2 regions of the Glaciecola punicea genome follow, and region 1 is predicted to be linked to the other one. Evidence: predicted binding sites of a transcription regulator. Region 1 holds the regulator's gene; the other holds the start of a gene.

Region 1 (7,370 bases):
GCGAAAATTGTAGCATAAAGGACCAGCAATAAATCATTATTTATAACTGAATCTTAGTTACTTATGTTATTTTTACACTATGTTTAATCGTGGATGTATTCTATTACTTCTAGACCGAAGCCAGAAAGCGCTGTGTACTTAATTGGCTTGCTTAACAAGCGCATCTTTGTAATACCTAAACTTTGCAAAATCTGGCTACCAACGCCAACGGTACGAGAAGAGCCTTCCCATGTTTTGCCAACGTCAACTTGACCATTGTCTTGTGCTTCAAACAGTTTTACCTGTGAGACTAAATCTTCTTTTTTACCTAGCACCACAATTACGCCGCCGTCTTTAGCGATACGCTCCATTGCGCTGGTTAAGGGCATAGAACGATTAATGGCACGGGTTGAGCCTAACAAATCGCTCAGCGTGTTATGCAGATGCACTCTGACGATAGTTGGCTGATTTTCGATAATAGGCCCTTTTTGCAGTACGAAGTGAATCTGCTCATCGATGATATCTTTGTACGTTATTAAATCAAATTCACCGAAAGCAGTAGGCAACTTGCACGTTGCGACTTTCTCGATAGTCGTTTCGTTTAAGTTCCTGTACTCAATCAAGTCGGCAATAGTACCTACTTTAATATTGTGTTTTTTGGCAAATACTTCAAGTTCAGGGCGCCTTGCCATTGAGCCGTCAGCGTTTAGTATCTCTACAATTACGCCAGCCGGCTCAAGACCTGCTAAGCGCGGAAGATCTACACCTGCCTCGGTGTGGCCTGCTCTGTTTAACACGCCACCCTCTTTGGCGATAAGTGGAAAAATATGCCCGGGCTGAACAATATCTTCACTTACTGCTTCTTTGTTAACCGCGGCTAATATGGTTGCCGCTCTGTCAGCCGCCGATATGCCAGTGGTTACGCCTTTAGCGGCCTCAATAGAAACCGTAAAGTTAGTTGAAAACTGTGCGCCGTTGTTGTCAACCATTAAGGGCAGTTTCAAGCGCTTGCAGCGTTCTTGCGTCATAGGCAGGCATACTAAACCTCTGGCATGCGTTACCATAAAATTAATTGCCTCGGGCGTAACGTGCTCCGCAGCCATAATAAGATCGCCTTCGTTTTCGCGATCTTCGTCATCCATCAAAATGACCATTTTGCCTAGCCTAATATCTTCTATAATTTCCGCGGTGGTGTTTAGTGCCATAAATATCCCTTTATTGTGAAGGTGTATGTGTTTCTTCTACTTCAAATAGCCGTGTTCAGCCAAAAATGCCATACTTAAGTCACTGCCTGCATGTGTGTTGTCATCGGCCGCTTTGTCGCCCAGTAATAATCGCTCTAAGTAACGTGCAATTACATCAACTTCTAAATTGACATGAGTACCGACTTTATACTGTCCAATAACCGTTTCTTTCAGCGTATGTGGGATTAACCACAGCATAAACGAAGCGCCTTTTACTTCATTTACCGTTAAACTAACCCCATCTACCGTAATGGAGCCTTTGCGGGCAATATACTTGGCCAGTTCAGCAGGTGCTTTAACCCATACTTCAATATAGTTGCTGTGTTCATTGATGGCCTCTACTTTACCCACACCGTCTACGTGACCACTAACAATATGTCCACCAAAGCGACTGTTGGTCAGCATCGCTTTTTCAAGGTTTACCTTATGGCCCACACTATAGTGCGCAAAACCTGTTAGTTTGATGGTTTCTGCAGATACATCAGCGGCATAAAAATCGGAGCCTTTATCTACCACCGTCAGGCATACGCCACTGGTGGCAATACTGTCGCCTAAATGGACATCGCCCATGTCCATTTTACCCGTTTTTACGACTAAGCGAAAATTGTCGCCCAAATCAGTTAAGGTACTTATGCTACCAATCGCTTCTATTATTCCCGTAAACATATTACGTAAACCCTGCTGTGTTAGTGTGAAAATTCAATGATAGTTTTAGTGTCAGGCCCAAGTAGGCTTAACGAGGTGACCTTACCTACCATCGCTTGTTGCAAGCTGTTTTTGCTCGTTGCTCGGGTCAAACCCCTTGCCGCACTGCCCAATATTTTGGGCGCTTGATATAAAATTAACTCATCTACAAGCTCTAAATCAAACAGCGCGCCGGTAAGTTTCTCACCGGCTTCAACCCATAAATGGTTTATACCCATTGTGTGCAAGTCTGATAAAACGGCGTGCAAATCGACAAAGTGCCGCCCTTTTTTTTCAATAATCGGCACTTGCTTTTGCCAGCAAGCGCCACCCTCTTTGTAGTTCAACGCTTCATTTTTAACTGCATTATAAACTAAGGTCGCGTGGCCATCGTTACAAATTTTGTACTTAATCGCGCTTAATCGATTAGCTGAGTCAATTATAACACGCAAAGGCTGCTGTTCACGCCATAGAAACTGCTCAGATATATCAGCAGGTAATTCAGCGATGCGCACGTTTAACTGAGGGTCATCATGTATTACGGTGTCAGCCCCGGTGAGTATTGCACACGCTGAGGCTCGATGTTTTTGGACATCGGCGCGCGCCAAAGGTCCGGTTATCCATTTGCTTTCGCCGCTGGCCAATGCTGTCTTGCCGTCTAGGCTAGCGGCTAACTTTACGCTAATGAAAGGACGTTTATGTTGAAGGGAAAAGAAAAATGTTTTATTGAGTGCCAATGCACTTTCTTGCATCAAGCCAATCGATACTTCTATGCCAGCTTGGGTTAGCATAGCAATGCCTTTACCACGAACCTGAAAATTAGGGTCAATACAGGCAATGAATACTTTTTTAATTTTCGCATCTATGAGCGCTTGAGCACAAGGCGGGGTGCTGCCGTAGTGAGCACATGGCTCCAAAGTAACATAGGCAGTAGCGCCTACGGCATTAGCTTTGGCTTGCTGAAGCGCTTGTACTTCAGCATGACCTTGACCTGCTTTCTTATGAAAACCTTCACCCACAACTTGGTTTTGCGCGTTAGTTATTATGCAGCCTACATGGGGATTAGGAGTCGTTGAAAAGACGCCTCGACGCGCAAGTTGTAATGCTTTACCCATCATTTTTGCATCAAAAACAGAAAACACGCTATTGGCTTGAATGTCTGACATAAATACTCTTTAATAATACTTTAGCCGCAGTTGATGGGCTGGACTTGCCCCTACATTTCAGGCATTAAGGCGACATTTGAAGAATATATTACTCATCCGATAAGCGTGCAATTTCTTCACTAAACTCTTTCACGTCTTCGAATGAGCGATAAACTGAGGCGAATCTTACGTAAGCAATCTTATCAAGATTACGTAAAGCCTGCATAATGAGTTCACCTATCAATTCGCTTTTTATTTCGCGCTCACCCGTTGCACGTAATTCCGATTTAATTTTATTCATCGTTTGCTCGATAGCCTCGGTACTCACAGGGCGTTTTTCCAGTGCTCGCATTAATCCAGCTGACAGCTTATCTTCGTTAAAGGGTTCTCGAGTTTGATCGCGTTTTATTACCTTTGGCATGACCAGTTCAGCAAATTCAAAAGTAGTAAAGCGCTCAGCGCATTCGATGCATTGACGTCTGCGTCTTATTTGCTCACCACCTGATACTAAGCGAGAATCGATCACTTTGGTTTCTTGCGCGCGGCAAAAAGGGCAAAACATATAGACAACTCCTATAAAATTGGCATGCTATTAATACCGGCTGTGAATATCGTGTGTATATAAAAAAAGCCAGAATTATCTAGCTCCTTTTTGCATCATCGAGCTCTCAAACACAGCGCTCGTGTCTTTGTGCAAGATTAACTGCCTTTTGTACTGCAGTTGTTTAGCCTTAGCCATACACAGGGAAGCGTTCACAAAGCGCTACCACTTCGCCACGTACACGGTCAATTACACTTTCGTCATCAATATTATCTAAGACATCACACATCAAGTTGGCTACCTGTTCGGCTTCGGTCTCCTTAAAGCCTCTGCGGGTTATAGCCGGCGTGCCAATACGTAAACCACTGGTCACGAAGGGTGAGCGCGGATCGTTTGGCACCGAGTTTTTATTCACCGTAATGTTGGCATGGCCCAAAGCCGCGTCGGCCGCTTTACCGGTAATGTCTTTATCTATTAAATCGAGTAAAAACAAGTGATTTTCAGTGCCGTTTGACACTACTTTGTAGCCTCTGTCCATTAGTACCGCGCACATTTTTTTCGCATTTTTAAGCACTTGCTGCTGATACGTTTTGAATTCTGGCTCTAAGGCTTCTTTAAACGCTACCGCTTTTGCGGCAATCACATGGCACAAGGGGCCACCTTGATTGCCAGGAAATACTGCACTGTTGAATTTTTTATAGAGCGCTTCATCACCACACGCTGATACAATTAAACCGCCGCGTGGACCCGCAAGCGTTTTATGCGTTGTGGTGGTAACCACATGGGCGTAAGGAAGAGGACTTGGATAAACACCCGCCGCGACTAAACCCGCAACGTGAGCCATATCGACCAGTAAATACGCGCCTACCTTATCCGCAATTTCTCTAAAACGTGCCCAGTCAACGATGCCTGAGTAGGCCGAGAAGCCACCTATAATTAGTTTTGGTTTATGCTCTATTGCTAAGGCTTCAACCTTATCATAGTCAATCACACCAGTATCGGGGTGTAAACCATACTGCACTGCGTTGTAGGTTTTGCCCGAAAAGTTTACGTGTGATCCGTGAGTCAAGTGTCCGCCGTCGGCCAAGCTCATGCCTAGTACCGTATCGTTTGCTTCTATTAAAGCCATGAACACCGCAGTATTTGCTTGCGAGCCTGAGTGAGGCTGAACGTTGGCATAGTCAGCACCAAATAATTCTTTCGCGCGATCTATGGCCAATTGCTCTGCTACATCAACATGTTCACAGCCGCCGTAATAGCGCTTACCAGGATAGCCTTCCGCATATTTATTGGTTAACTGCGAACCTTGGGCTTCTAGTACTCTTGGACTACAATAGTTTTCAGATGCAATCAATTCGATATGATGTTCTTGACGACGTTTCTCAGCTTCCATTGCGTCCGACAATTCGGGATCATAGTCGGCTATATTCATACTGCGTGATAACATGGGGGCTCCTGGTTCTTGTAAAAGCGCGTAAAGCAAAGTTGTTGTCTATACTTTTGCTTAACACTAGATAAATTGCAAAAGAAGAATTTGAAAGACCTATATTGTAGCGTTTTTAATAGCTTTGTATAGGGTATAAAAAGAAAATCTGATGACGCTTGTGTAAAGCATATTGCGCCTTTATAGATGGCTATTTTGAAGGGCTATTTTTTGCAGCTTGCTCAAGCGCTTTCACTCTGTCGACTAACTTACCTATTTGTCTGAGCTGAACAGTATTTTTTTGCCACAGTCTATTGGGCGCAACAGGCATACCAGATGAATACACACCCGCCTCTTTAATGCTTTTGGTTACCATACTTTGGCCGGTAATTTGGACCTCGTCGGCAATGCGAATGTGCCCATTAATAGCACATTGTCCCGCAACCACCACATATTTGCCCAAAACAGCGCTACCCGCAATACCTGTTGCACCGCAAATACAGGAGTGATCGCCAATTTCAACGTTGTGGGCAATGTGCACTAAGTTGTCTATGATGCAGTTTTTACCAATAATAGTATTGCCAATGGCACCTCTGTCTATGGCGCAGTTTGCGCCTATCTCAGTGCCTTCGCCAATGACAACCGTGCCGGTTTGCGGAATTTTGGTCCAGGTGCCTTTTTCGTTTGCATAGCCAAAGCCGTCACAGCCAATAACGGTGCCGCTATGAATGGAGACATTTTGACCCAGCTCTACCCTATGATAAATGGTCACATTGGCGCGTAAATTAACACCGGCACCTAAAATAGCTAGCTCGCCTATAAAACAGTTTGCGCCTATTACCACATTGTCACTGACAATAGCGTGTGCACTGACCACAGCGCCTGCAGCTACGCTTACGTTGTCGCCTAGTTTGGCGCTTGGGTGCACCACTGCACTAGGCGCAATGCCTCTTTCTTGTACCGGGGTGCTGTCTAATAACTGCGCGGCTTTTGCAAAGCCGACGTAAGGGTCACTCATAATAATTGCATTACCCGTGTAATTAACCGCATCATGAACACGCAATATAACGCCGCCGGCTTTGGTTGTGGCTAAATCTTTGGCAAACTTAGCGTTAGACAAAAATGACAATTGATGCGGCTGCGCTTTACCTAAATCACCCATCTGCGTAATCACCACGCTAGCATCGCCTTTCGTTTCGCCGCCAATTGCTTGCGCGATTTGTGCTAAGGTTTTGCCTGTCATATGTTTTCCTATTCGATGAATTGTTATTATGTAGACTTTACTCTTACGTAAGCGCGGAATCTAGACTACACTATTCTATGTTTAATTTTATTTATACGGGAACCCAACACACATGGCTCAATACGTTTATAGTATGCATAGAGTAGGCAAAGTTGTCCCGCCTAATCGTCATATTCTCAAAAATATCAGTTTAAGTTTTTTTCCTGGCGCAAAAATTGGTGTACTGGGTCTTAATGGTTCAGGTAAGTCTACCTTGCTGCGTATTATGGCGGGCCTTGACACCGACATAGAAGGTGAAGCCAGACCGCAGCTGGGTTTAAAAATTGGCTATTTACCGCAGGAGCCCAAGCTTGATGAAAGCAAAGACGTGCGCGGTAATATTGAACTTGCCGTGGCCGATGTTATGAACGCTTTAAAACGCATTGACCAAGTATATGCCGCCTACGCTGAGCCCGACGCCGACTTTGACGCACTAGCCAAAGAACAAGGCGAACTTGAAGCCATTATTCAAGCAAAAGACGGTCACAACATAGAGAACGCTCTAGAGCGCGCTGCCAATGCCCTTCGTTTACCGCCGTGGGACGCCGATGTCAAAACCTTGTCGGGCGGTGAACAACGCCGCGTAGCACTGTGCAAACTGTTGCTTGAAAAACCTGAAATGCTACTGCTCGACGAACCCACCAACCACTTAGATGCAGAATCAGTTGCATGGCTTGAACGCTTCTTACATGACTACGAAGGCACCGTAGTGGCCATTACCCATGACCGTTATTTCTTAGATAACGTAGCGGGCTGGATTTTAGAGCTTGACCGCGGTGAAGGTATTCCATGGGAAGGCAACTATTCGTCTTGGTTAGAGCAAAAAGACGCCCGTTTAGCCCAAGAAGATCGCACTGAAAATGCTCGCCAACGCTCTATAAAGCAAGAACTAGAGTGGGTGCGTACAAACCCTAAAGGTCGTCATGCTAAAAGTAAATCACGCATGGCTCGCTTTGAAGAACTCAGCACAGCCGATTATCAAAAGCGTAATGAAACCAATGAGCTATTCATACCGCCGGGTGAGCGCTTAGGTGACAAAGTCATAGAAATTAAAGGGCTGCGTAAGGCCTAT
Region 2 (7,370 bases), on a different contig from region 1:
AATCACTTACATTTGCCGTTAACGAAGTGCTATCGCCGATATTTGAAGCGGGCGGAATGTTATTAGTAGATTTTAAATTAGAATTCGGCACGGATGAGAATGGCGATATTATTCTAGGTGATGAATTCACTCCCGATGGCTGTCGATTATGGGACAAAGAAACTAAGAAAAAGCTTGATAAGGACCGTTTCAGACAAGGCTTAGGATCCGTTGTAGAGTCTTACATTGAAGTAGCCGCTAGAATAGGTTTGGATATAGGCTAGTATTCAAATTTTATGCTAATGTCGGAAGTAGGGACCGTGCAACAGCTTAATATTTCGTCATCGTCTATAAACGCTAAAGGCTCAATACGATAATCGACTGATCCGCTTAGCAGTTTTGTCCTGCAAACGCCGCAAAATCCTTCCCTACAGTTATAGTTAACTTCAATATTCTGACGCTCTAAGGTTTCTAATACAGATTCACCTTCGTGCGTTTCAATTACCTTTCCACCAATGCTGATTGATTTAATGCGCGTAGTGTCTGTTATGGTGAGAGAATTCTTCAAATTTTTAAACTATCCTGAAACAGTTAAACGGTCTAATAAGCCCATATTTATATGAGCTTATTAGACTTATAACGATTAGAAGATGTAGCAATTAATTACAGGTCAAAATCCGTAAAGTCGTCTGAGCTTACTTCGGCATTAATTTGCGATACCAAATAAGAACTCACTTCAACCTCTTGTGGTGCAACCTGCACGTTGTCTGAACTTAAATAGTTGTTCATCCAAGGTAGTGGGTTACTTTTGATTTCAAACTCAGGTTTAAGACCAATGGCAGCCATTCTCTGATTAGCAATAAACTCTACATAACTACTTAAGATCTCTTCGTTTAAGCCTAGCATAGAGCCGTCTTTGAATAGATATTTAGCCCATTCTTTTTCTTGATGAACGGCCGTTAAAAATATTTCTCTTGCCTGATCTTTGCACTCAAGTGCTATCTCTGCCATTTCAGGATCGTCTTTACCTTTTGCCCATAGATTTAATATATGCTGAGTGCTGGTTAAGTGAATATTTTCGTCGCGCGCAATTAAGCGAATAATTTTCGAATTGCCTTCCATTAATTCGCGCTCAGCAAAGGCGAAAGTACACGCAAATGACACATAAAAACGTATCGCTTCTAAGGCGTTAACTGAGTTCATACACAAAAACAGTTTTTTCTTCAGCTCTCGCATAGTAATAACGTGATTTTCACCTTCTACTTCGTACGTGCCTTCGCCTCTTGTTTGAAATAGCTGCGTGGCAAATATTAAATCATCATAATACTTTGAAATATCGGTAGCTCTGCGTTTTATTTCTTCGTTCACAACAATGTCATCAAAAATTTCACTGGGGTCAGAGAATAAGTTACGCAATATGTGTGTGTAGGAACGAGAGTGGATAGTCTCGAAAAAAGACCAGGTCTCGACCCACGTTTCTAACTCAGGTAAAGAAATGATAGGCAAAAATGCAATGTTAGGCGATCTACCTTGTATTGAGTCCAACAAAGTTTGGTATTTCAGGTTCGAAATAAAGATATGCTTTTCGGCATCGCTTAGCTTACCAAAATCGACTCTATCTTTACTGACGTCGACTTCTTCAGGACGCCAAAAAAATGAAATCTGTTTTTCTATTAATTTTTCGAAAATAGGGTGTTTTTGTTGGTCATATCTAGCCACGTTAACTGAATTACCGAAAAACATCGGCTCTATCATGGTGTCGATGGTTTTTTGATTAAAAGTAGTATATCTCATAATAGTCTCAATGATGCCTAGTAGTTAAACATTAAATTTATATCGAATTTAATGGTGTTTACGTAAGGTGTTTTTATTTCGATTAAAGCAACTTAAATAAGCGGCTTTAAAAGTTCCCTATATTTTACAAGCCCCGCCTTCGCAGTCATCATCATCTTCAATAATAACCTCTAAATCTTTGGCATTTTGTTCGTCTATTTCCATCTCAGCGTCAGACTTATCTGAGGCTCCGTCCCTGGTATTGTGATAGTAAAGGGTCTTTATGCCAAGCTTATAGGTGGTTAGTAAGTCTTTTAATAAGACCTTCATCGGCACCATGCCGCCTTCAAACTTACCTGGATCATAACTAGTGTTAGCAGAGATTGTTTGATCAATAAACTTCTGCATTATGGCCACAAGCTGTAAGTATCCATCATTTGAGGGAAGGTCCCACATGAGTTCGTAGTCATTACGCAAACGTTTAAATTCAGGTACTACCTGCTTAAGTATGCCGTCTTTGCTTTGCTTAACGCTAATAAAACCACGCGGTGGCTCAATTCCATTGGTGGCGTTAGAGATTTGTGAAGATGTCTCTGATGGCATTAATGCAGACAAGGTACTGTTACGTAATCCGTGCTTGACTATATCAGCGCGCAATGTATCCCAGTCGTAGTGCAAAGGCTCATCGCAAATTTTATCTACATCTTTCTTGTAGGTATCAATTGGCATTAAGCCTTGTGAATAGGTGGTTTCATTGAACTTAGGGCAAGCGCCTTTCTCTTTTGCTAAGTTATTAGAGGCTTTGAGTAAATAATATTGAATTGCCTCAAATGTTCTATGTACTAGGCCGTTAGCGCTTGAATCTGAATACTTGACCCCATTTTTGGCCAAATAGTAAGCAAAGTTAATTACGCCTATGCCTAAAGTACGACGGCCAATCGTTGCATTCAAGGCTGCGGGAACAGGATAGTCTTGATAATCGAGAAGGCTATCTAATGCACGCACTGATAAATCGGCTAATTCTTCAAGGTCGTCAAGGCTTTTAATCTCCCCTAAATTGAACGCAGATAACGTACACAGCGCTATTTCACCCTCAGGATCATTTATATGCTGCAGCGGCTTAGTGGGCAGTGCAATCTCCAAACACAGGTTACTTTGTCTTACCGGCGCTAACTTTGGATTAAACGGGCTGTGCGTATTACAGTGGTCGACGTTTTGTAAATAAATGCGCCCAGTGTTTGCACGCTCTTGCATAAACTGACTAAATAAATCTATCGCCTTGACGCGTTTCTTACGGATACTGTCGTCATTTTCATATTGCACATACAGGCGCTCAAACTCTTCTTGATCAGCAAAAAAAGCATCATATAAACCCGGCGTGTCTGATGGGCTAAATAAGGTAATGTCACCACCTTTCAACATACGCGTGTACATAAGTTTATTACACTGTACACCGTAATCAAGATGCCTAACGCGGTTTTCTTCAACACCGCGGTTGTTCTTTAACACCAACAGCGATTCAACTTCTAAATGCCAAATGGGATAGAATAGGGTGGCTGCACCGCCGCGAACGCCGCCTTGTGAACAACTCTTTACGGCAGTTTGAAAATGCTTGTAAAACGGAATACAGCCAGTATGAAATGCTTCTCCGCCGCGTATAGGACTGCCAAGTGCTCTTATGCGACCGGCGTTGATACCAATGCCAGCACGCTGACTAACATACTTTACGATGGCACTAGCCGTTGCATTAATAGAATCCAGGCTGTCACCTGCTTCAATAAGCACACACGAACTGAACTGCCTAGTCGGTGTTCTTACGCCAGCCATAATGGGCGTGGGCAACGAGAGCTTAAACATAGAAGAGGCGTCATAAAAGCGCTTAACATAACCTAGGCGCTCGGATTTGTCATATTTTGCAAACAAGCAAGCCGCTACCAGTAGGTATAAAAACTGCGCACTTTCATAGATTTCGCCATTTACGCGATTCTGAACAAGATATTTACCTTCAAGCTGTTTTACAGCGGCATAGCTGAAGTTTAGGTCTCGAGAATGCTCAATGAAATCATTCATGTCATTGAATTCTTGTTCGGTATAGTCTTCTAGCAAATGCTTATCATATTTGCCTTTTTCAACCATTGATTTAACTTGTTTGAAAAGGTGTGGAGGCTCATATTGTCCATAAGCCTTTTTTCGCAAGTGAAAAATGGCTAAGCGCGCGGATAAATATTGGTAGTCAGGCGTTTCAGGACTGATTAAATCAGCGGCCGACTTGATCAATGTCTCATGTATTTCAGCGGTTTTAATGCCGTTATAAAATTGAATCTGCGCTTTTATTTCTACTTGAGAAACGGATACATCCTCTAATCCTCTTGCGGCCCAAGTAACGACTTTGTGAATTTTTTCAAGATCGATTGGTTCTTGTGCCCCGTCTCGTTTGGTGACTAATAAAGTGTTCTTCATTTTTATACTCTATATTTTAACGCGGTTTTGTTTAAAGATATACTAGATAACGACGTGTGAAAAACCGATTAATACACGCATTTTTTTTCATATCTAATTGCGACAAATAAGCCATTTATTTTAGCTATGAAAAATTAAGCCGTTGCTCACGTAACACAAGATAATGTGTTAAAGCTTGGTTTGCAATCACTATATGTAGTGTTTTGCATTAAATAATAGGAAGGTCAAAAAAGTTAGTATTGGCTAACCTAAAACGGTCAATGCAGCAATGGCTTTTATACTTTCAAGTGCTTTGTGTAAATTATTTTTATAGTTGGAATATTTTGTTATATCGATAGAGCTTTTTATTATTATTTGAAATATGACTGTCTTTTATACTTAATGTGGGCTTAGGCGCACTCATTGCCAGTTCACAAGTGCGCTATTTTCTTGCTGTATAAGTCGTGGCTAATTATGCTAGTTTTTACATACAATAAAATAGTTAACATCAACGTTACTATCCGAAAAATAATAACCTTGCGTTAATGGATTGAAGTGCAGCCCAGTCATCATGTCTACGTGCAGCGATGTTTTTTCAATCATACTCACCAGTTCACTCGGTTTTATGAATTTGCTGTGTTCATGGGTCCCTTTTGGCACCATATTGAACAGGTACTCTGCAGCTGCTATCGCCATTACGTACGACTTCACATTTCTATTAATGGTTGAAAATACAACAACACCTCCTGGTTTGACCAGCGTGGCACAAGCCTTTACGACCGAAGCAGGGTTAGGTACATGCTCTAACATTTCTAAACAAGCAACTATGTCATATTGCCCAGCATTTTCAAGCGCCCAGTCTTCTGCGGTTGATAACACATAATCTACCTTTATACCGCTTTCTAATCGATGTAAATTAGCCACATCTAGCGATGCTTTTGCCATATCTAGGCCGGTCACTACGCCTCCTCGCTGTGCTAATGCTTCAGACAATATGCCGCCACCGCAGCCAACGTCTAGAATACGCTTATCAAACAGTCCACCGGACTGCTGCTCTATCAGGTCTACTCGCAGTGGATTAATGTCGTGCAGTGACTTAAATTCGCCGTTGCGATCCCACCAGCTATTGGCCAACTCTGAGAACTTGGCTAATTCATCTACATCTACATTACTCATAATCAAACTTCCTCGAAATGCACAACAATGGTTAAAGTACCGATAATCAATAAAATGTATCACCATAAAATATCTTAAAATAGTGTGAATACAGGAATATTCTAGAGTATTCGCAATTATGCGCTATATAAGCTTATATCTAGTAATCATCATGCTACAGTTTTGGCTAAACTAATGATACTATTAGCCCCCTAATACGTTAATAATAACAAAGTAATCGAAACTCTTAGATACATAGTTGTTTACGAAAATAGACACTATATAGGTACTATCTGGCACAACTCGATATACATAAAAAAGGATCATGCCGTTTATGACTGACAATGCAAATGCAATTTCCCCCATTAATATTGAAGAAGAGTTAAAAAATTCGTATTTAGATTATGCCATGAGTGTAATTGTAGGTCGTGCACTTCCCGACGTCCGTGATGGCCTAAAGCCCGTTCATCGTCGTGTATTGTTTGCCATGAGCGAATTAAAAAACGATTTTAATAAACCCTATAAAAAATCAGCTAGAGTAGTTGGCGATGTAATCGGTAAGTATCATCCCCACGGCGACAGCGCTGTTTATGACACTATTGTTAGAATGGCCCAGACTTTTTCACTGCGTTACATGCTAGTTGACGGTCAAGGTAATTTTGGGTCGGTTGACGGCGATTCAGCTGCAGCAATGCGATATACAGAAATACGTATGTCGAAAATAGCGCATGAATTACTGGCTGACTTAGACAAAGAAACGGTTAATTTCGTGCCTAACTACGATGGTCAAGAACACATACCAGAGGTTTTACCCACTCGCGTACCTAATTTGTTAGTGAATGGGTCATCGGGTATTGCGGTAGGCATGGCAACGAATATACCGCCGCACAATTTAACAGAAGTGGTAAACGGCTGTATTGAACTAATCAAAAATCCCGACATAAGTATTGAAGAGCTTATCGAATTTATTCCAGGGCCTGACTTTCCAACTGCCGCAATAATAAGTGGTCGCGCTGGCATTATAAGCGCTTATAAAACTGGTCGCGGTAAGATATATCTGCGCGCAAAGGCCAATATTGAACAAGAAGAAAATGGTAAAGAAACCATTATTGTGCATGAAATTCCTTATCAGGTTAACAAAGCTCGTCTAATTGAAAAAATGGCCGAGTTGGTTAAAGAGAAGAAAGTGGAGGGAATATCTGCGCTGCGTGATGAGTCTGACAAAGACGGTATGCGCATTGTCATTGAAGTAAAGCGTAACGAATCGGCAGAGGTATTGCTGAACCATTTGTATTCTCAGACTCAATTGCAAACTGTGTTTGGCATCAACATGGTTGCCCTTGATAAAACCCAGCCTAAAATTTTCAACTTAAAAGAAATTTTAGAGCTATTTGTATTACATCGACGTGAGGTGGTTACTCGCCGCACCGTTTATGAGTTAAAAAAAGCCCGCGACCGTGCTCACATATTAGAAGGCCTAGCCATTGCACTAGTAAACATCGACCCAATCATAGCGCTAATAAAGGCATCTGGTAGCCCGGCTGAGGCGAAGAAATCTTTAATTGTTTCAGGCTGGGATTTAGGTGATGTAGCGCAAATGCTTGAAAGAGCAGGTAACGATGCTGCTCGCCCTGATTGGTTGGCCGACGAATACGGAATTAAAGACGGCAAATACTATTTAACCGAAGAACAAGCACAAGCCATACTTGACCTACGCTTGAACAAACTCACCGGTTTAGAACATGACAAAATTCTTGAGGAATATCGTAATCTTATTGAAGTTATTGCTGAATTATTGAAAATTTTAGGCAGCTCTGAACGCTTAATGGAAATAATTACGGAAGAACTTGAGGCAATAAGAGATGAGTTTGGTGATGAACGTAGAACCGAAATTACCGCAGCTAGTCACGATATTGACATTGAAGATCTAATTGAACGTGAAGAAGTCGTGGTTACCTTGTCGCACGAAGGCTATGTAAAGTATCAGAAGCTATCTGATTACGAAGCACAGCGGCGCGGCGGTA

The links. Region 1 encodes NrdR, which represses ribonucleotide reductase genes. Its sites were predicted from a motif close to AAACACNANATNTNGTGTTT; they were not measured.
Region 2: nrdA (class 1a ribonucleoside-diphosphate reductase subunit alpha) is a predicted target of NrdR. The motif match lies at 4,397-4,416, and genes of this name have one in related genera.

The regions. Positions count from the first base shown of each region.
Region 1 is NZ_LZXY01000008.1:119,836-127,205, reverse strand. It holds gene ribBA (bifunctional 3,4-dihydroxy-2-butanone-4-phosphate synthase/GTP cyclohydrolase II) at 84-1,184, opposite strand; gene BAE46_RS10740 (riboflavin synthase) at 1,221-1,889, opposite strand; gene ribD (bifunctional diaminohydroxyphosphoribosylaminopyrimidine deaminase/5-amino-6-(5-phosphoribosylamino)uracil reductase RibD) at 1,910-3,073, opposite strand; gene nrdR (transcriptional regulator NrdR) at 3,162-3,614, opposite strand; gene glyA (serine hydroxymethyltransferase) at 3,784-5,040, opposite strand; gene lpxD (UDP-3-O-(3-hydroxymyristoyl)glucosamine N-acyltransferase) at 5,228-6,259, opposite strand; gene ettA (energy-dependent translational throttle protein EttA) at 6,372-7,370, shown strand, end outside.
Region 2 is NZ_LZXY01000001.1:248,110-255,479, reverse strand. It holds gene purC (phosphoribosylaminoimidazolesuccinocarboxamide synthase) at 1-263, shown strand, start outside; gene yfaE (class I ribonucleotide reductase maintenance protein YfaE) at 260-547, opposite strand; gene nrdB (class Ia ribonucleoside-diphosphate reductase subunit beta) at 643-1,773, opposite strand; gene nrdA (class 1a ribonucleoside-diphosphate reductase subunit alpha) at 1,891-4,212, opposite strand; gene ubiG (bifunctional 2-polyprenyl-6-hydroxyphenol methylase/3-demethylubiquinol 3-O-methyltransferase UbiG) at 4,669-5,367, opposite strand; gene gyrA (DNA topoisomerase (ATP-hydrolyzing) subunit A) at 5,681-7,370, shown strand, end outside.